One region of the Enterobacter dykesii genome, then DNA from elsewhere that is predicted to be linked to it. Evidence: predicted binding sites of a transcription regulator. Region 1 holds the regulator's gene; the other holds the start of a gene.
What was found. Region 1 encodes sigma-54, which starts transcription at its own class of promoters, with help from an activator protein. Its sites were predicted from a motif close to GTTGGCACANNTTTCGCTNT; they were not measured.
Positions count from the first base shown of each region.

Region 2: a site for sigma-54 is predicted at 1,961-1,980, ahead of glnK (P-II family nitrogen regulator). Genes of this name have one in related genera too.

Region 1 covers NZ_CP126604.1:4,009,432-4,019,876, forward strand. Annotated here, with positions in the region: gene mlaC (phospholipid-binding protein MlaC) at 1-313, opposite strand, end outside; gene mlaD (outer membrane lipid asymmetry maintenance protein MlaD) at 332-880, opposite strand; gene mlaE (lipid asymmetry maintenance ABC transporter permease subunit MlaE) at 885-1,667, opposite strand; gene mlaF (phospholipid ABC transporter ATP-binding protein MlaF) at 1,675-2,487, opposite strand; gene F0320_RS19145 (calcium/sodium antiporter) at 2,715-3,692, shown strand; gene kdsD (arabinose-5-phosphate isomerase KdsD) at 3,706-4,692, shown strand; gene kdsC (3-deoxy-manno-octulosonate-8-phosphatase KdsC) at 4,707-5,273, shown strand; gene lptC (LPS export ABC transporter periplasmic protein LptC) at 5,270-5,845, shown strand; gene lptA (lipopolysaccharide ABC transporter substrate-binding protein LptA) at 5,814-6,368, shown strand; gene lptB (LPS export ABC transporter ATP-binding protein) at 6,375-7,100, shown strand; gene rpoN (RNA polymerase factor sigma-54) at 7,148-8,581, shown strand; gene hpf (ribosome hibernation promoting factor) at 8,604-8,891, shown strand; gene ptsN (PTS IIA-like nitrogen regulatory protein PtsN) at 8,974-9,465, shown strand; gene rapZ (RNase adapter RapZ) at 9,511-10,365, shown strand; gene npr (PTS phosphocarrier protein NPr) at 10,362-10,445, shown strand, end outside.
Region 2 covers NZ_CP126604.1:994,258-1,004,702, reverse strand. Annotated here, with positions in the region: gene tesB (acyl-CoA thioesterase II) at 1-151, shown strand, start outside; gene amtB (ammonium transporter AmtB) at 247-1,536, opposite strand; gene glnK (P-II family nitrogen regulator) at 1,572-1,910, opposite strand; gene F0320_RS04655 (SmdB family multidrug efflux ABC transporter permease/ATP-binding protein) at 2,131-3,894, opposite strand; gene F0320_RS04650 (SmdA family multidrug ABC transporter permease/ATP-binding protein) at 3,905-5,677, opposite strand; gene F0320_RS04645 (Lrp/AsnC family transcriptional regulator) at 5,708-6,166, opposite strand; gene F0320_RS04640 (PLP-dependent cysteine synthase family protein) at 6,279-7,328, shown strand; gene cof (HMP-PP phosphatase) at 7,369-8,187, opposite strand; gene F0320_RS04630 (SgrR family transcriptional regulator) at 8,289-9,986, shown strand; gene queC (7-cyano-7-deazaguanine synthase QueC) at 10,056-10,445, shown strand, end outside.

The DNA.
Region 1 (10,445 bases):
AAGCCTGTTTCAGGTATTCACGGAACGCGGCAAAGTACGCATCACGTTGCGCAGGGGTCGCGTCTTTGTAATAACGTCCCAGCACCAGCGCACCCGCATATTTAATCTGCACGTACGGCAGCAGTTCCTGATCAACGACGTCACGCAGATAATCAGGATTAGCACGAATTTTAGGCTGTTCGTTTTTAAGACGGTCGAAGGTCTTCTTCGCCGCTTCGTCCATCAGTTTGTACGGGTTACTCTGATCCGCAGCGTGGGCGGCGGTTAGAGGGGCGATGACCAGCATGGCAACCATTAACAGTCGTTTAAACATGAATGACTTCTCCTGATATTAATTCGCAGCACCTGGGGTCGGCGCGGCATTGGTATGGTCTTCACTCTGCGCAGGGGCATTGTCAGACTTTTTCTCATCCCCTTTACTGTTGTAAAGGAACTGACCAATCATATCCTCCAGAACCATCGCGGATTTCGTATCCTGAATGACGCTACCGTCTTTAAGGATAGTCGTTCCCAGCTCGGGGTCTTCAAAGCCAACGTTAAGCGCCAGATATTGTTCGCCCAGCAGACCGGAAGTACGAATAGAAAGGGAGCTGGTGTCCGGGATATGGTTGTAACGCTCTTCGATATCCATCGCGACGCGTGGCAGGTAGGTTTTCTCATCCAGCGTAATGTCAGATACGCGTCCGATCACCACGCCGCCGATGCGGACCGGTGAACGCGCCTTCAGGCCGCCGATGTTATCGAAGGTGGCATAGATGCGATACGTCGGCTCGGTGCGCACAGACGTAATATCCGCCGCTCTCAGGCAGATAAACAGCGCGGCCAGCAACGCCAGCAGCAGGAATACACCGACCCAAATTTCATTTTTTCTCGTTTGCATGAACTCAATTCCCAAACATCAGTGCGGTGAGCACAAAATCCAGACCCAGTACGGCCAGCGACGAATGTACGACGGTACGTGTAGTTGCACGGCTAATGCCCGCCGACGTCGGGATGGCATCGTAACCATTGAACAATGCAATCCAGGTGACCGTAATGGCAAATACCACGCTTTTAATCAGACAGTTAACCAGATCCATTCGCAGGTCGATTGCGTCCTGCATCGCGGACCAGAAGAAACCGGCATCAATGCCTTTCCAGTGCACGCCAACCAGCGAACCGCCCCAGATACCCACGGCGACAAACAGAATAGTCAGTAACGGTAAAGAGATCACCCCAGCCCAGAAACGCGGCGAGATCACGCGACGCAGCGGGTCGACCGCCATCATCTCCATGCTGGAGAGCTGCTCGGTCGCGCGCATCAGGCCAATTTCAGCCGTTAATGCCGACCCCGCGCGCCCGGCGAACAGCAGCGCCGCCACAACCGGCCCCAGCTCGCGCAGCAGCGAGAGCGCCACCAGCATCCCGAGGCTGGTTTCCGCACTGTAGGTTGTCAGAACCAGATAGCCCTGCAGCCCAAGCACCATACCGATAAACAGACCGGAGACAATGATGATGAGCATCGACAGCACGCCGACATTATAAAGCTGCCGCACCAGCAGCGGTGCGTGCTTACGGAATTCCGGCTTGCCGACCAGTGCGTTGAATAACATCAATCCGGCACGCCCGAACGTCCTGATGGTTTTTATGCCACGGTGTCCGAGAGCGGCCAACGCATTTAACAGCATGAGTGGCTTAACTCCCTATTCCCAGTAAATCGTCACGATAGTCGCCCGCGGGGTAGCGGAACGGCACAGGGCCATCGGCAATACCGTCAAGGAACTGCCGCACGCGCGGATCGCAATTTTCCTGCAGCGCCTGAGCGCTACCGTGTGCGACGATCTTTTTGTCCGCCACGATATAGGCGTAATCGGCAATGCTCAATACTTCCGGTACATCGTGAGATACCACAATGCAGGTGACGCCAAGCGCGCTGTTCAGTTCAGAGATGAGCTTCACCAGCACGCCCATCGTGATGGGATCCTGTCCAACAAACGGTTCGTCGAACATGATTAAATCAGGTTCTAATGCAATGGCTCGCGCCAGCGCGGCGCGGCGCGCCATCCCGCCGGACAGCTCCGAAGGCATCAGCTTCGCGGCGCCTCGCAAACCGACGGCTTCGAGCTTCATCATCACCGTGCTTTTCAGCAGTTCAGGCGGCAGGCTGGTATGCTCGCGCAGCGGATAGGCCACGTTATCAAAGACATTCATGTCGGTGAACAAGGCTCCCGACTGAAAGAGCATGCTCATGCGTTTGCGGACAGTATACAGACGCGAGCGTGACATCTCCGGGATGTTTTCGCCATCAAAGAGGATTTCACCGCTATCAGGTGGGATCTGCCCACCAATGAGGCGCAGCAGGGTCGTTTTACCGATCCCGGACGGCCCCATGATGGCAGTGATTTTGCCACGCGGTACGGTCAACGAAATATCATCAAATATCAATCTGTTGGCGCGAGAAAAACTCACGCCGCGAACATCGACTAAATTCGCCATCGTTTGGCTCATTTATGGTTCCTTTATTACCCTGCTCACGTTAAGGCATGCCGCCTGAATCAGCCCTCAACTCCGCATTTTTACAGAATAATAGCCGTTGAGGTTAGCGAAAGCTGGCATTTGTTTTACTTTTCCGGCGCATAAAGTCAAAATTAGGAATTCGTTACGCCTCAGACTGTATGCAGTCCAGCCATTCCCGTGCGATGGACCGACGAGTATACCTGAAGAAAGGACTTTTGATGCTTTTAGCAACAGCACTGTTAATAATTGGTTTACTTTTGGTGGTCTACAGTGCTGACCGTTTAGTGTTTGCTGCATCTATCCTGTGTCGCCTGACGGGCGTACCGCCTGTCGTCATCGGGATGACCGTTGTCAGTGTTGGAACGTCACTTCCTGAAATCATCGTCTCTGTAACAGCATCGCTGCATGGTCAGTTAGACCTGGCAGTAGGCACCGCGATTGGCTCTAACATCGTCAATATACTTTTGATTTTAGGCCTGGCCGCATTGCTCCATCCATTTCGCGTGCATTCTGATGTTCTGCGCCGTGAATTGCCGCTAATGTTAATCGTAAGCCTGCTGGCAGGCTGCGTATTTTATGATGGTGTACTGAGCTACAGCGACGGCATTTTCCTGCTGGCGCTGGCCGTCATCTGGCTGCTGTATAGTGTTAAAATCGCCCGCCTGGCTGAGAAGCAGGGTCAGGATAGCCTCACGCGGGAGCAGGTCGCCGAACTGCCGCGAGAAGGCACGCTGCCTGTTGCCCTGCTCTGGCTTGGCGTTGCGCTGATCATCATGCCGATGGCAACGCGCATGGTTGTGGATAACGCGACGGTGCTGGCGAACTATTTCGCCATCAGTGAACTGACCATTGGCCTGACGGTGATTGCCATCGGCACCAGCCTGCCGGAGCTGGCCACGGCCATTGCGGGGGCACGGAAAGGTGAGGATGACATTGCCATTGGTAATATCATCGGTTCCAACATATTTAATATCGCCATTGTGATGGGCCTGCCGGCCCTGATTACGCCAGGGCCCTTTAATCCCCTGGCGTTCTCACGTGACTACGGCGTGATGTTATTGGTCAGCGTGATATTTGCCCTGCTCTGCTGGCGGCGGCAACGACAGATCGGCAAAGGCGCAGGCGCGCTGCTGACGGGTGGATTTATCGTATGGATGGCGATGCTGTACTGGCTCTCGCCTCTTATCTCTGGGTAAACGGAAACGCATTATGTCGCAAATAGAATTGCAGCCGGGTTTTGACTTTCAGAAGGCAGGCAAAGAGGTTCTGGAGATTGAACGTGAAGGTCTGGCGCAGTTAGATCAGTACATTAATCAGGATTTTAGTCTGGCATGTGAGAAGATGTTCTACTGTGCCGGCAAAGTCGTGGTGATGGGGATGGGCAAGTCCGGCCACATTGGACGCAAAATGGCGGCAACGTTTGCCAGTACCGGCACCTCGTCCTTCTTTGTACATCCAGGGGAAGCCGCGCACGGTGATCTGGGTATGGTCACGCCGCAGGATATCGTCATCGCGCTGTCCAACTCCGGGGAGTCCAATGAAATTCTGGCGCTGATCCCGGTACTGAAGCGACTGCAGGTGCCGCTTATTTGCATGACCAGCCGTCCGGAAAGCAGCATGGCGCGGGCAGCCGATATTCACCTGTGCGTGAAAGTGCCCAAGGAGGCCTGTCCGCTTGGCCTGGCGCCGACGTCCAGCACCACCGCCGCGCTGGTCATGGGTGATGCGCTTGCCGTCGCGCTGCTCGAAGCCCGCGGTTTTACGCCGGAGGATTTCGCGCTTTCCCACCCGGGTGGCGCGCTGGGGCGCAAGCTTCTGCTTCGGGTAAACGATATTATGCACACCGGGGACGAGATCCCTCACGTCAGTAAAGAAGCCTCCCTGCGTGATGCGCTGCTGGAAATCACCCGTAAGAATCTGGGTATGACGGTCGTGTGCGACGATCTGATGAAAATTCAGGGGATCTTCACCGATGGCGACCTGCGTCGCGTGTTCGACATGGGTGTAGACGTCCGCACGCTCGGCATCGCCGATGTGATGACGCCGGGCGGTATACGCGTCCGTCCGGGTACGCTGGCCGTGGATGTGCTGAACCTGATGCAGTCCCGCCACATTACCTCAGTGATGGTTGCCGATGGCGACCAGTTGCTGGGTGTGGTACATATGCATGATCTGCTGCGCGCAGGCGTAGTGTAATGAAGGATAAGACAATGAGTAATGCGGGTGCATCCCTTGCAACCTGTTATGGACCGATCAGTACCCAGATGATGGCAAAGGCGGAAAACATTCGTCTGCTCATCCTGGACGTGGATGGCGTACTTTCCGATGGCCTGATTTACATGGGCAACAATGGTGAAGAGCTGAAAGCGTTTAACGTTCGCGACGGCTACGGTATCCGCTGCGCGCTCACCTCAGGTATTGAGGTGGCTATCATCACCGGACGAAAAGCTAAACTGGTAGAAGACCGCTGTGAAACCTTAGGAATTACCCATCTGTATCAGGGTCAATCCGATAAGATGGCGGCGTTTAAGGATTTACTGGGTAAACTGGCTATCGCACCGGAAAACGTAGCCTACGTCGGGGACGATCTGATTGACTGGCCTGTGATGGCTGAAGTCGGGCTGAGCATCGCCGTTGCCGATGCGCATCCGCTGCTGATCCCGCGCGCAGACTACGTTACCCACATCAACGGCGGCCGTGGTGCCGTACGTGAAGTCTGCGATCTGCTTTTGCTGGCGCAGGGCAAGCTTGATGAGGCCAAAGGGCAATCGATATGAGTAAAACCAGACGCTGGATTATCATTTTGCTTTCGCTTGTCGCACTGGTCTTGATTGGCGTGAACCTTGCCGATCGCGACGATACGCAAACGGAAGTGGTCAACAATAACGATCCAACCTATAAAAGCGATCACAGCGACACCGTGGTCTACAGCCCGGAAGGCGCGCTGAACTATCGTCTGATTGCCCAGCATGTTGAATATTTTTCAGATGACGGTATTTCGTGGTTTACCCAACCTGTCATGACCACATTTGATAAGGACAAAGTGCCGACGTGGTCAATTAAGTCAGATAGGGCAAAACTGACAAATGACCGTATGCTTTATCTGTATGGCCACGTTGAAGTCAACGCCCTGACCGCTGACTCGCAACTGCGAAAAATTACGACGGATAATGCCCAGATTAACCTGGTAACCCAGGACGTGACCTCGCAGGATCTGGTCACACTGTATGGCACAACATTTAATTCCAGCGGTTTGAGAATGCGCGGGAACTTACGCAGCAAGAACGCCGAGCTGATTGAAAAGGTTAGAACCTCCTATGAAATTCAAAACAAACAAACTCAGCCTTAAAGTAATTATCGCCAGCGCGATGCTGGCGACCAGTCTCCCCGCGCTTGCTGTAACGGGCGATACCGACCAACCGATCCATATCGAGTCTGATACCCAGTCGCTCGATATGCAGGGCAACGTCGTCACCTTCACGGGTAACGTCGTCATGACTCAGGGCACCATCAAAATTAACGCCGACAAAGTGGTCGTGACCCGTCCGGGTGGCGAGCAGGGCAAAGAGATCATTGATGGTTACGGCAACCCGGCCACCTTCTACCAGATGCAGGACAACGGCAAGCCGGTGAAAGGCCGCGCCTCGCATATGCACTATGAGCTGGCGAAGGACCTGGTCATCCTGACCGGAAACGCGTATCTGGAACAGCTGGACAGCAACATTACCGGCGACCAGATCACCTATCTGGTGAAAGAGCAAAAAATGCAGGCCTCCAGCGAGAAAGGCAAACGCGTCACGACCGTCCTGGTTCCGTCGCAGCTGCAGGACAAAGGCAAAGGCCAGGCCCCGGCACAGAAGAAGAGTAACTAATTCGTTATGGCAACATTAACTGCAAAAAATCTCGCGAAGGCCTACAAGGGCCGCCGTGTCGTAGAAGATGTCAGTCTGACCGTCAACTCCGGCGAAATCGTGGGGCTGCTTGGCCCTAACGGTGCGGGTAAAACCACCACTTTCTACATGGTCGTTGGCATTGTGCCGCGCGATGCCGGCAACATTATCATTGACGATGAAGACATCAGCCTTCTGCCTCTGCACGCGCGCGCGCGTCGCGGGATCGGCTACCTGCCGCAGGAAGCCTCCATTTTCCGTCGCCTTAGCGTTTACGATAACCTGATGGCGGTCCTGGAAATTCGTAACGATCTGACCAGCGAACAGCGTCAGGATCGTGCCAACGAGTTGATGGAAGAGTTCCACATTGAGCATCTGCGCGACAGCCTCGGTCAGGCCCTCTCCGGGGGTGAACGCCGTCGTGTTGAGATTGCGCGTGCGCTGGCTGCAAACCCGAAATTTATCCTTCTGGATGAACCGTTTGCGGGCGTTGACCCGATCTCGGTTATCGACATTAAACGCATCATTGAACACCTGCGTGACAGCGGGCTTGGCGTACTGATCACCGACCACAACGTTCGTGAAACGCTGGCCGTGTGTGAACGCGCGTATATTGTGAGCCAGGGCAATCTGATCGCCCACGGTACGCCGCAGCAGATCCTCGAAGACGATCATGTTAAGCGCGTCTATCTTGGGGAAGACTTCAGACTCTGATAGGGTAGAGGTAACGTAACGCCGAACCGGAGAAAAAAGCTCTGAACATGAAGCAAGGTTTGCAATTAAGGCTCAGCCAACAACTGGCAATGACGCCGCAGCTACAGCAGGCAATTCGCCTGTTGCAACTGTCCACGTTAGAACTTCAGCAGGAGCTCCAGCAGGCGCTGGACAGCAACCCCCTGCTGGAACAAACCGATCTTCATGACGAGGTAGACGCTCAGCAGTCACAGGATACAGAAGCGCTCGACACCGCGGATGCACTCGAACAAAAAGAGATGCCCGACGAGCTTCCGCTGGATGCCAGCTGGGATGAAATCTACACCGCCGGAACCCCTTCCGGTACGCGTGCAGACTACCAGGATGATGAGCTACCGGTCTATCAGGGAGAGACCACCCAGTCGCTGCAGGATTACCTGATGTGGCAGGTGGAACTTACCCCCTTCTCCGATACCGACCGCGCGATTGCCACCTCAATTGTCGATGCCGTTGACGACACCGGCTATTTGACCGTCACGCTGGACGATATCCTGGAAAGCATGGGCGACGACGAGATTGAGCTTGAGGAAGTTGAAGCCGTTCTGAAGCGCATCCAGCGTTTCGATCCGGTAGGCGTAGCCGCAAAAGATCTGCGCGACTGCCTGCTGATCCAGCTTTCTCAGTTCAGCAAAGAGACGCCATGGCTCGACGAGGCGCGCTTAATCATCAGCGATCATCTGGATCTGTTGGCCAACCACGATTTCCGCAGCCTGATGCGCGTCACGCGCCTGAAGGAAGAGGTGCTGAAAGAAGCGGTGAATCTGATCCAGTCGCTCGATCCGCGCCCGGGACAGTCGATCCAGACCAGCGAACCCGAGTACGTGATCCCGGACGTGCTGGTCAGAAAACACAATGACCGCTGGGTCGTTGAACTGAATTCAGACAGCATCCCTCGTCTGCAAATCAACCAGCAGTATGCCTCCATGTGCACCAGCGCGCGTAACGACTCCGACAATCAATATATTCGCAGCAATCTTCAGGAAGCGCGATGGCTGATCAAAAGTCTGGAGAGCCGAAATGATACGCTGCTGCGCGTCAGCCGCTGTATTGTCGAACAGCAGCAGGCGTTCTTTGAGCAGGGCGAAGAGTATATGAAACCGATGGTACTGGCGGATATCGCCCAGGCCGTCGAGATGCATGAATCAACCATTTCCCGTGTCACCACGCAGAAGTATCTGCACAGTCCACGCGGTATATTTGAGCTTAAGTATTTCTTCTCCAGCCATGTGAATACCGAGGGCGGCGGCGAAGCGTCGTCAACGGCCATTCGTGCCCTGGTGAAGAAGTTGATCGCCGCGGAGAACCCCGCGAAGCCACTAAGCGACAGTAAGTTAACCACCATGCTGTCCGATCAGGGTATTATGGTGGCACGTCGTACTGTTGCGAAGTATCGAGAGTCTTTATCCATTCCGCCGTCCAACCAGCGTAAACAGCTGGTCTGACACAACCGATAAGGAAGACACTATGCAGCTCAACATCACTGGACAAAACGTCGAAATTACTGAGGCTTTACGCGACTTCGTTAACGCGAAGTTTGCAAAACTCGAGCAGTATTTCGAAAGGATCAATCAGGTCTATATTGTGTTGAAAGTGGAGAAAGTGACTCATATCTCGGATGCCACCCTGCATGTTAACGGGGGTGAACTGCATGCCAGTGCGGAAGGGCAAGACATGTACGCTGCTATCGACGGCTTGATTGATAAGCTTGCACGACAGCTTAATAAACATAAAGATAAACTGAAACAACACTAATTGTCCGGGCAGTTAACGGGTGCAGGAAGGCCTGTTGTGAAACACAACAGGCCATTTGTACAGTTAGCGCTTAGGTGAAATTATGATGAACAACGATTCCGCTCTTCAACTGAGCAATGTCCTTAACCAGGAATGTACCCGCAGTGCGGTTCACTGCCAGAGCAAAAAACGTGCGCTGGAGATCATCAGTGAACTGGCTGCCAAACAGCTGGGCCTGCCGCCGCAGGTGGTGTTCGAAGCGATTCTGACCCGTGAAAAAATGGGCAGTACCGGTATCGGCAACGGCATCGCGATCCCGCATGGCAAACTGGAAGAGGATACCCTGCGTGCCGTTGGTGTGTTTGTGCAGCTTGAAACGCCCATCGCCTTCGATGCCATTGATAACCAGCCCGTCGATCTCCTCTTCGCGCTGCTGGTGCCTGCCGATCAGACGAAAACCCATCTGCATACGCTGTCGCTGGTCGCCAAGCGTCTGGCCGATAAAACTATTTGCCGTCGACTGCGCTCGGCTCAAAGTGATGAAGAGCTCTATCAAATTATCACTGAAGCAGAAGGCAATCAGGATGATGCATAACCAGGAGATGGCCTTCACATCTGTTGTCCTGAGGAGAAACGGAACATGGTGCTGATGATTGTCAGTGGCCGTTCAGGGTCGGGGAAATCCGTTGCTCTGCGCGCCCTGGAAGACATGGGTTTTTACTGCGTCGATAATCTGCCGGTCGTGTTGTTGCCCGACCTGGCCCGCACGCTGGCGGAGAGACAAACCTCTGCCGCCGTCAGTATCGACGTTCGTAACATGCCTGAATCGCCAGAGATCTTCGAACAGGCCATGAGCAACCTGCCTGACGCGTTCTCGCCTCAGCTGCTGTTCCTCGATGCAGACCGCAATACGCTGATCCGCCGCTATAGCGATACCCGTCGTTTGCACCCGCTTTCCAGCAAGAACCTCTCTCTGGAGAGCGCTATTGATGAAGAGAGCGACCTGCTGGAGCCGCTGCGCTCTCGTGCCGACCTGATTGTCGACACCTCTGAGATGTCCGTTCACGAGCTGGCGGAAATGCTGCGTACCCGTCTGTTGGGTAAACGCGAGCGCGAACTGACGATGGTGTTCGAATCCTTCGGCTTTAAGCACGGTATTCCGATTGATGCGGATTACGTTTTCGACGTTCGCTTCCTGCCGAACCCGCACTGGGATCCGAAGCTGCGTCCAATGACCGGTCTGGATAAGCCGGTGGCGGCGTTCCTCGACCGGCACACAGAAGTACACAATTTTATCTACCAGACGCGAAGCTACCTTGAGCTATGGTTACCTATGCTGGAGACAAACAATCGTAGCTACCTGACGGTGGCGATTGGCTGTACCGGCGGTAAACATCGTTCGGTTTATATCGCCGAACAGCTGGCCGACTATTTCCGCTCGCGCGGGAAGAACGTTCAGTCCCGTCATCGCACGCTGGAAAAACGTAAAACATGACCGTAAAACAAACCGTTGAGATCACCAATAAGCTGGGTATGCATGCGCGCCCGGCGATGAAGCTTTTTGAGCTGATGCAG
Region 2 (10,445 bases), 1.5 Mb from region 1:
TCCGTTCAACATGAATGAGTGGCTGCTTTACAGCGTGGAGAGTACGTCAGCGTCAAGCGCGCGCGGGTTTGTGCGTGGGGAGTTTTATACTCAGGACGGCGTGCTGGTCGCGTCTACGGTGCAGGAAGGGGTGATGCGTAATCGCGGGTGATTGTGTACGGCCTGATGCCCTCACCCTGACTATCTCCCGCGAGGAGAGGGAACAAACATTAAAAACGGCAACCGAAGTTGCCGTTTTGCTGTTTATTATGCGTTATACGCATTCTCGCCGTGGCTGTTGACGTCCAGACCTTCGCGCTCCTGCTCTTCCGGTACGCGCAGACCCACCGTCATATCCGCCAGCTTATAGCCAATGAAAGCGACTACGGCAGACCAGACAACGGTGATAGCGATACTTTCCAGCTGCACCAGCACCTGATGAACCATGGTCACGCCTTCTGCGTAGCCCACGCCACCGAGCGATTTCGCGGCAAAGATACCGGTCATGATACAACCCACGATGCCGCACACGCCGTGCACGCCAAACACATCGCATGGGTCGTCAACGCGCAGCACACGTTTCAATGCGGTCACGCCCCACAGACCCGCCAGACCGGAAACCAGACCGACCAGCAGCGCGCCACCCACGCCGACATAACCACACGCTGGCGTAATGCCAACCAGGCCGGCAATGGCACCCGAACAGGCACCCAGCAGTGACGGTTTACCGCGTACCGCCCACTCGCCAAACACCCAGGAGAGGATTGCACCCGCAGTTGCCACAACGGTGTTCACGAAGGCCAGCGCGGCGATTTCGTTTGCTGCACTTGCCGAGCCGGCGTTGAAGCCAAACCAGCCAAAGTAGAGGATAGCCGTACCGGTAAATACCATCGGCAGGTTGTGCGGTTTGAACGCTTCTTTACCGAAGCCCACGCGTTTGCCAATCAGGTAGGCGCCCACCAGGCCCGCTACCGCGGCGTTGATGTGAACAACGGTACCGCCCGCGAAGTCCAGCGCGCCGTGCGTTGCCAGCAGACCGCCACCCCAGACCATGTGCGCAATCGGCACATAGGAGAGCGTCATCCAGACCACCACGAAGATCAGCACGGCAGAGAAACGGATACGCTCGGCGAGCGCGCCCACAATCAGCCCGACGGTAATACAGGCGAAGGAGCCCTGGAACGCAACGTGGATGTACTGATAGAAACTGCCCATCAGCGCGGTCAGCTCAATATTTTTCAGCATCACCCAGTCGAAGTTACCAAAGAACGCGTTGCCCGTACCGAACGCCAGCGAGTAACCGTAAACCACCCACAGCACGCAGACCAGTGCGAACGTCACGGCAACCTGCGTCAGCATGGAGAGAACGTTTTTGCCACGGATCAGGCCGCCGTAGAACAGCGCAATGCCCGGAATTGACATGAACAGCACCAGCGCGGTGCTGATCATCATAAAGGCGTTATCGGCTTTGTCGACCACCGCTGGGGTAGCAGCCAGCGCCAGGCCCGGCAGCAGCGCCAGCGAACCCAGACCCGTTTTGAGTGTTGCTATCTTCATTTTCTCGATCCCTATCACTGTGTGCCAGGAGTTACTTACAGAGCCGCTTCGTCAGATTCGCCGGTACGGATGCGAATGACGCGCTGCAGTTCGGCAACGAAAATTTTGCCGTCGCCAATTTTGCCGGTATAGGCCGCTTTGCTAATGACATCAATGACTTCATCAAGCTGATCGTCAGCAATCGCGACATCAATTTTTACTTTTGGCAGAAAGTTAACGCTGTATTCCGCCCCGCGATAAAGCTCGGCATGACCCTTCTGACGACCAAAGCCTTTCACTTCGGTGACAGTCAGTCCCTGAATACCCATTGAAGACAACGCTTCACGCACGTCTTCGAGTTTGAATGGTTTGATTACAACCGTAACCAGCTTCATAGATCCCCTCCAGTCAGAATTCGGTAATGGCCGCAGCTTACGCAGAAGGTATTGCAAGGGGTGTGCCAGAAATGAAAACGAGGGGGAACGGCGGCGCACAGAGCATTACGCAGCCGTAATAAACAAACAAGCGAAAAAAAACGCACCATGCCGGTGCAGGGTGCGTTTCAGTTTTGCACCAACAGGAATGACTGTTAGCGCGTCGCCTCATTTTGGTGCATCAGGCGCTAAGCGACTCTTCATCACGCACGCTGGCCGCCAGCTCTTCGCCCGCCAGCTGCAGCTGGTACATCTGCCAGTAGCGACCTTTTGCTTCCAGCAGTTCACGGTGCGTACCGCGTTCAACGGCCTGTCCGCGGTGTAGCACCAGAATGGTATCGGCATCAACGATGGTGGAAAGACGGTGGGCAATCACTACCAGCGTCGTATGGTCGCGTACCGCGGCCAGCGCCTGCTGGATGGCCTGCTCGGTACCGGAGTCAATACTGGCCGTGGCTTCATCCAGAATCAGAATCTGCGGCGTTTCAATCAGCACCCGCGCCAGCGCCAGGAGCTGCTTTTGCCCGACGGAGAGATTGTTCCCCTGCTCGCCCAGTTTGGTATTGATCCCATCGCTAAACCCGCGCGCCAGCTCTGCCAGCTGCACTTTTTCCAGCACGTCCCAGACCTGCTCCTGCGAGTAGTCTCGCCCCAGGGTCACGTTGGCGTAGAAGGTATCGGCAAGCACGACCGGATCCTGCTGCACCATCGCGACGCCTTTACGCAACACGGTGTGGCTGAGAGACGCGAGCGGGCGCCCGTCGAGGCGGATTTCGCCGTGCGTGACCGGGTAATAGCCCATCAACAGGCTGGCAAGCGTGCTCTTACCGCTGCCGGTATGCCCCACCAGGGCCACGAAACCGCGCGACGGAACGTCAAGCGTGATGTCCTGCAGCACAAGCCGGTCTTCGCGATAGGCAAACGAGACGTTATCAAAGGCGATAGTCCCGCTTTGCAGAGGCCGCTCGTCATTGCCGTAGGCCTGGCGCGGCCTGTCCATCAGCTCAAAGACGCGCTCACCGGCGACCACCGCCTGCTGCAGCATCGATTGCTGGGTGGTAAGCTCGATCAACGGCTCGTTAAGACGCCCGAGATAGCTGATAAAGGCGTACAGCACGCCCACTTCAATCGTACCGTTTGAGCTCAGCCCAAAGAGCATCAGCAGCCCGCAAAGCACCAGCGCCGAGAAAAGGCTCAGCAGCGGACGCAGCAGGAAACCATCAAGCCGCAGCGTCTGCATACGCGCCATGTAGTGCGAACGGCTGGCTTCACCCATGCGTTCGCCAAAGCGCGCCTGCTGGCGGAACTGCTGGATGACGCTCATGCCGTTGATCACTTCGTTGAAGCCATCGTTGATGTCGGCCAGATAAGCGCGGACCCGACGCACGATTGGCGTGCTGTAGCGCTGGTAAATGACCATGACAATCAGCACCGCCGGGAAGATGGTGATCGCCACCAGCGCCATGCGCCAGTCGAGGCTGAACATCGCCACCAGCATCGCGCCAATCAGCGCCGCGCTGCGTAACACCGTCGCAACCACGGTAACGTACAGATCGCGGATCACCTCGGTATCGTTGGTCACGCGCGAAATCACCTGCCCGACCGGCTGGATATCAAACTCGCTGAGCGGCTGGCGAAGCGCCGCGTCCATCACATCCGTACGCAGCTGCTGAACGACGCCCACGGCTGCGCGGTTAAACAGCAGAGACTGAGCATAGTGCAGCCCAGCCGCCGCCAGCTGCAGGCCAACGTAGGCCACGCCTAAGCCCGCCACCAGCCCCAGCGGAAGGTAGCTTTTGGCGACCATGTTGTCGATAAAATAGCTGATGAGCAGCGGACCGCTCACTTCAGCAATCGCCGCAATCCAGAGTAAAAGCACGGCCACGGAGAGCGGTTTACGCCACGGCGAGCCGTAGGCCAGCAGACGTTTGAGCGTCGGCCACATCGTTCCAAGCTTACGCACTGGCGGCCTCCTCATCCTGCTCCGGCGCACCGTCCAGCGCCGCCTCAAGCTGTTGATAGCGGTACATATCGCGATACCAGCCCGGCTGCTCGGCAAGCATTTCATGCTGCCCGCGCTGGGCAATGTGCCCGTGCTGTAAGACCACAATTTCGCTGGCTTCAGTGAGCGCCGACAAACGGTGGGCGCTGATAATCACCGTGCGTCCGTCTCCCCACTGGCGCAGGTTATGCAGGATCTGATGCTCGGTACGGCCGTCCACGGCGGAAAGTGCATCATCCAGGATCAGAATTTCAGCATTCAGCAGCAGCGCGCGGGCAATGGAGATGCGCTGTTTTTGTCCCCCGGACAGCATGACGCCACGTTCCCCGACTTCCGTTTCGTACCCCTGCGGCAGACGCAAAATATCATCATGTACGCTGGCCAGACGCGCCACATGTTCAATCTCGTCCTGCGTCGCCCCGGGGCGTCCCAGGGCGATGTTGTTCGCCACGGTGTCCGAAAATAAAAACGGCGTCTGGCTGACGACCGCCAGGCGGCCACGCCACTCGTCCAGCAGCAGCCTGGTGAGCGGAATATCGTGGAAGCGGATATCGCCCTCGGTGACGTCAAAGTGCCGCTGAAGCAAAGAGAGCACGGTACTTTTGCCGGATCCCGTCGGGCCGCAGATGCCCAGCATTTGCCCTGGCTGCAGGGTAAAGCTGACGTTCTCCAGCACCGGATGCTCCGTATGCGGATAGACAAACTTGCGGACGTCGACGGTCATGACGCCGCGTCCTTCCGGTACGGCCTCGCTACCGTCGATGACCACCGGCGCTTCGGCCAGCATGGCGCGAATGCGGCTGTAGGCGGCGCTGCCGCGCTCCACGATATTAAACATCCAGGCCAGCGCCAGCATCGGCCAGATCATCAGCCCCAGATACATCGCAAAGCTGGTCAATTGCCCCAGGGTAAGCGTGCCGTGCACCACCATCCAGCTTCCGCCACCAATGGCCAGCATATTTGCCATGCCGATTGCGATATAAATCGTCGGATCAAATCGCGCATCAATGCGCGCGACGCGCATGTTTTTCGCCCCGGTGTCTGCCGCATCGGCGGCAAACAGCGCAGACTGCCGGTCTTCCAGGCCAAACGCTTTGATCATGCGGATGCTGGTCATGCTCTCCTGGGTGCGATCGTTCAGAGACGAAAACGCCGCCTGCGCCAGCTTGAAGCGCTCGTGCAGCTGTTCCCCATAGCGATTGATCGCCAGCGCCATGATCGGCATCGGCAGCAGGGCGAGCAGGGTCAGCTGCCAGCTGATCTGCGTGGACATCACGATCAGCACCGCACATCCCATCACCAGCGAGTCCACCAGCGTCAGCACCCCTTCCCCGGCGGCAAAGACCACGCGATCGACGTCGTTTGTCGCGCGGGCGATGAGATCCCCGGTGCGATGACGCAGATAAAATTCGGGATGCTGTCGGCTCAGCTGGCGGTAAAAATCTTCACGCAGCTCAACGGCCAGCTGATAGGACGCACCAAACAGCAGCACGCGCCAGACGTAGCGCAGCAGATAAACAATGACGGCCGTCAGCACCAGCGTGCCGACCCACATCAACACCCGTGCGGTGGTGTAATGCTGTTCGGTGACGCCATCCACGACGTACCCCACCACTTTCGGCGGGATCAGCTGCAGGATGGCAATAATAATAAGCAGGGTGACTGCACCGAGGTAGCGTTGCCACTCCCGACGAAAGTACCAGCTTAATTGGGCAAATAATCGCACGCGGTTTGTTCCTGAAGGTATTTTACGAAGTTATTCAATGGGTAATGCTGTGGTGTATTTAATCTGTTCCATGGCGAAGCTTGAGGTGACGTCCGACAAACCCGGTACGCTGTTCACCAGCCGCTTGTAGAAATCATCATAGCGCTTCATGTCGGCCACCTGGACGCGCATCAGGTAATCATACTCTCCGGCCATACGCCAGAAACCGAGCACCTCGGGCATCTCAGACACCTGAGTAACGAAGCGGCAATACCACTCGCTGCTGTGATGCTGGGTTTTTATCAGCACAAATGCCGTCAACCCAAGCCCCAGTTTTTCGGGATCTAACAACGCGACGCGCCCCACAAGAATGCCGTCATCTTCCAGCTTCTTAAGGCGCTTCCAGCATGGAGTGGTGGTCAGATTAACGGCATCTGCCAGCGCCTGCAAAGAGAGGGTACAGTCATTTTGCAGCAATGAAAGGAGCTTGCGGTCAATTTTATCTAGCATACCCACCTCACAGAGAAAATTTTTCTCTCTTCATTCTATTTTAAAGGCCAGATAGCAACAATTTTTTCTGTGCTTTTCGCTATCCTAGGCACAAAATGACAAACGGATAACGATGATGAATAGCACCTGGGTTAAACATGCGATCAGCGAAATCAATGCCGACTATCAGCGCTCGGCGGATACGCACCTGATTCGCCTTTCCCTGCCGGGATTTGACGGCATTCAGCTCTATCTGAAAGATGAAAGCACCCATCCCACCGGTAGCCTGAAGCATCGCCTGGCGCGCTCGCTGTTTTTATACGGTTTATGTAACGGCTGGATTAAAGAAGGCACCACTATTATTGAATCTTCATCCGGTTCAACGGCGGTGTCCGAAGCCTATTTCGCCCGCCTGCTGGGCCTGCCGTTTATCGCGGTGATGCCGTCCTGCACCGCAAAACGCAAAATCGAACAGATCGAATTTTACGGCGGACGCTGCCACTTTGTGGAAAGCGCCTGCGAAATCTACGCCGCCTCCGAAATGCTGGCCCGCGAGCTGAACGGCCACTATATGGACCAGTTCACCTTCGCCGAGCGCGCAACGGACTGGCGCGGCAATAACAACATTGCCGACAGCATTTTCCGCCAGATGACCCACGAACCGCATCCGGTTCCGTCCTATATCGTCATGAGCGCCGGTACCGGCGGCACGTCAGCCACGATTGGACGCTACATTCGCTGTCAGGGCTACGATACCCAGCTGATGGTGGTTGACCCGCAGAACTCCGTGTTCCTCGAGTACTGGCAAAATCGCGATGCCGCTCTGCGCAGCCCGGTGGGCAGTAAAATTGAAGGGATTGGACGTCCGCGCGTGGAGCCCTCTTTTATCCCCGACGTCGTGGATGAGATGATGCGCGTGCCGGATGCCGCAAGCGTGGCAACGGCGCACTGGCTGGAAACGCAGCTGGGCCGCAAAGTGGGTGCATCAACGGGCACAAATATGTGGGGCGCACTGCAGCTTGCCGCCCGTATGCGCGAAGAGGGGCGCACCGGTTCCATCGTCACGCTGCTGTGCGACAGCGGCGAGCGTTATCTCGATACCTACTACAACGCGGAGTGGGTGCAGGCCAACATCGGCGATATCGCCCCGTGGAAAGCGCAGATTGCAGACCTGGTGAAATAAAAAAAGCCAGACCGAAGTCTGGCTTGCTGGAAGGGTCTCACTATTCGGGGGAATACGGGAGATTGTTGTTGTCCAGCCAATGCGTCAAAAAATGGGACACTGCTTCATTGCGGCAGTGGCCAATAACCGGCAGATGGGGAAGTTCTGCTTTCAGCTGCGCCATCGCATTCCCCATGATCAGACCGCGACCTACGCTACCCAGCATTTCGCGGTCGTTCATGGCGTCACCAAACGCCATACACTCCTGCAGCGTTAAGCCCAGGTGGTCGCTCAGCACCGCCAGAGCAGAGCCTTTGTTACAGCCCACCGGCAGCACTTCCAGACAATCCACCGCCGAGAAGGTCAGATGCGCCCGGTCGCCCAGCGCCTCATTCAGCTGAATCCTTAAGCGGCACAGATCGTCATGATCGCCGCAGAAGCAGATCTTGGTTACCGCATGGGCGGGGATCCGTCGAAGATCGATAAGCTGATATTTGAAACCGCTGTATACATGCGCGTGCAGCAGTTCAGGAATTTCACGTCCGGTAAACCAGCCCCGATCGTTAAAAACGTGGATACTGGCCTGCGTGTCCCAGGTGCTGTGCAGCACGATATCCGCGACTTCCGGGTTGAGATCCTGCCGGTACAGCACATCCCCTTCTACGGAGTGAATTCGCGTCCCGTTGCCGGTGATCAGAAAAGCGTCGAGGGAAAACGCGCCCAGCAAATGGCGCATCTCCAGCACATGGCGGCCAGTGGCAAACGTCAGGGTGACATCACGCTCGCGCAGGCGCTTCAGCGTGTTCAGGGTTTTTTCCCCTAAACGGTGATCCGGCATTAACAGCGTACCGTCCATATCAAATGCAGCGAGCCGAGCCATGATTACTCCCGAAATGTGATGCGGTTAACTTGTGCAACAGTATCGTGTGAGATATACGGAAGTAATAGTGAATAGATGAAAATTATTGTTCCGGGTTTCTTATGCGCCAGCTCAATCGACTCAACCAGTATCACCGCCTCTGGCAGCCTTCTCAGGGTGCAACGCAACAGGTCACCATCAGCGAGCTAGCCGCCCGCTGTTTTTGTAGCGAGCGGCATGTCCGAACCCTGCTGCGCCAGGCCCAGGAGGCGGGCTGGCTCAGCTGGCGCGCGCAGTCTGGCCGCGGTAAGCGCGGTGAGCTAACGTTCCATGTCGCCCCGGAGTCGCTGCGCAATGCGATGATGGAAGAGGCGCTGAAAAGCGGGCAGCAGCATAACGCGCTGGAACTGGCACAGCTTGCCCCTGAAGCGCTGCGGTCATTGCTGCATCCTTTTTTGGGCGGGCAGTGGCAAAACGACACGCCGACGCTGCGCATCCCCTACTATCGCTCCCTGGAGCCGCTTCAGCCGGGGTTTTTACCGGGCCGGGCAGAGCAGCATCTGGCGGGACAGGTCTTCTCAGGCCTGACGCGTTTTAACGGTAACAGCAGTGAACCCACGGGCGATCTGGCGCATCACTGGGATGTCTCTGATGACGGCCTGCGCTGGCATTTCTACATTCGCTCCACCCTGCACTGGCATAACGGCGATAAAATAGAAACGGCGCAACTCCAGCGAAGTCTAACAGCGCTATTGACGCTTCCCGCCCTGCGCACTCTGTTTCAGAGCGTCTTATGTATTGAAACAACGCATCCACAGTGTCTGACGTTTACGCTGCACCAACCTGACTACTGGCTGCCGCACAGGCTGGCAACCTACTGTAGCCGTCTGGCGCATCCCGACCATCCTGCGGTTGGCAGTGGCCCGTTTCGGCTGGCTGCCTTTGAGTCCGACCTGGTTCGTCTGGAAAGCCATGAGGAGTATCACCTGAGCCATCCGCTGCTCAAAGCCATCGAATACTGGATCACCCCCCAGCTTTTTGATTACAGGCTGGGTACCAGCTGTCGCCACCCGGTGCAAATCGCGATCGGCGAGGCTGACGAGCTGGAAAGTCTGCGGCTGGTAAGCAGCAGCACCAGCCTGGGGTTCTGTTACCTCACGCTAAAACAGAGCGCGCGCCTGAGTGAGATCCAGGCAAAACGGCTTATCAATATCATTCATCTCTCCAGGCTTCTCCACACACTTCCGCTAAACGAAGGGCTTATCACGCCCACCCAGGAACTGCTTCCCGGGTGGACCATCCCCGAATGGCCTGATTTATCGGACGTCACCCTCCCTGAAGCGTTGACGCTGGTTTACCATCTCCCTGTTGAGCTTCACACCATGGCCAGCCAGTTGAAGGCATACCTGGCGCTACAGGGGTGCGAACTGACCGTCATCTTTCACGACGCCAAGACGTGGGACGGGTGCCTGGAGCTTGCCGATGCAGACATCATGATGGGTGACAGGCTGATTGGCGAAGCGCCGGAATATACGCTTGAACAGTGGCTGCGCTGCGATGCCCTCTGGCCGCACGTTCTTAGCGCTCCGGCTTACGCTCATCTGCAAGCGACGCTGGATGCGGTACAGACTCAGGCCCAGGCTCGGGATAGACACGCGGGACTGCAAGCCATCTTTAACCGGCTAATGGAGAGTGCGGTGCTGACGCCACTCTTTAATTATCAATACCAAATCAGTGCTCCGCCTGGCGTGAATGGTATACGCCTCAATACCCGCGGCTGGTTTGACTTTACCGAAGCCTGGCTGCCCGCGCCCAAATAGTGAAGATGCTGGTCGCCGTCGTGGTCAGACGGTAACATAACGTTTTTACCGTAACAGTCGAGATGATTTATGAAACGTGCCGTCGTCGTGTTCAGCGGAGGACAAGACTCAACTACCTGCCTGGTCCAGGCCCTTCATCAGTACGATGAAGTTCACTGTGTCACTTTCGATTATGGTCAGCGTCATCGCGCTGAAATCGACGTTGCTCGTGAATTAGCCCTGAAACTGGGCGCACGCGCGCACAAGGTGCTGGACGTTACGCTGTTAAATGAACTGGCCGTGAGCAGCCTCACCCGCGACAGTATTCCTGTACCAGACTACGAACCCGATGCCAGCGGCATTCCAAATACCTTCGTGCCGGGCCGTAATATCCTCTTCCTGACCCTGACGGCGATCTACGCCTACCAGGTAAAAGCCGAAGCGGTGATCACGGGCGTGTGCGAGACCGACTTCTCCGGC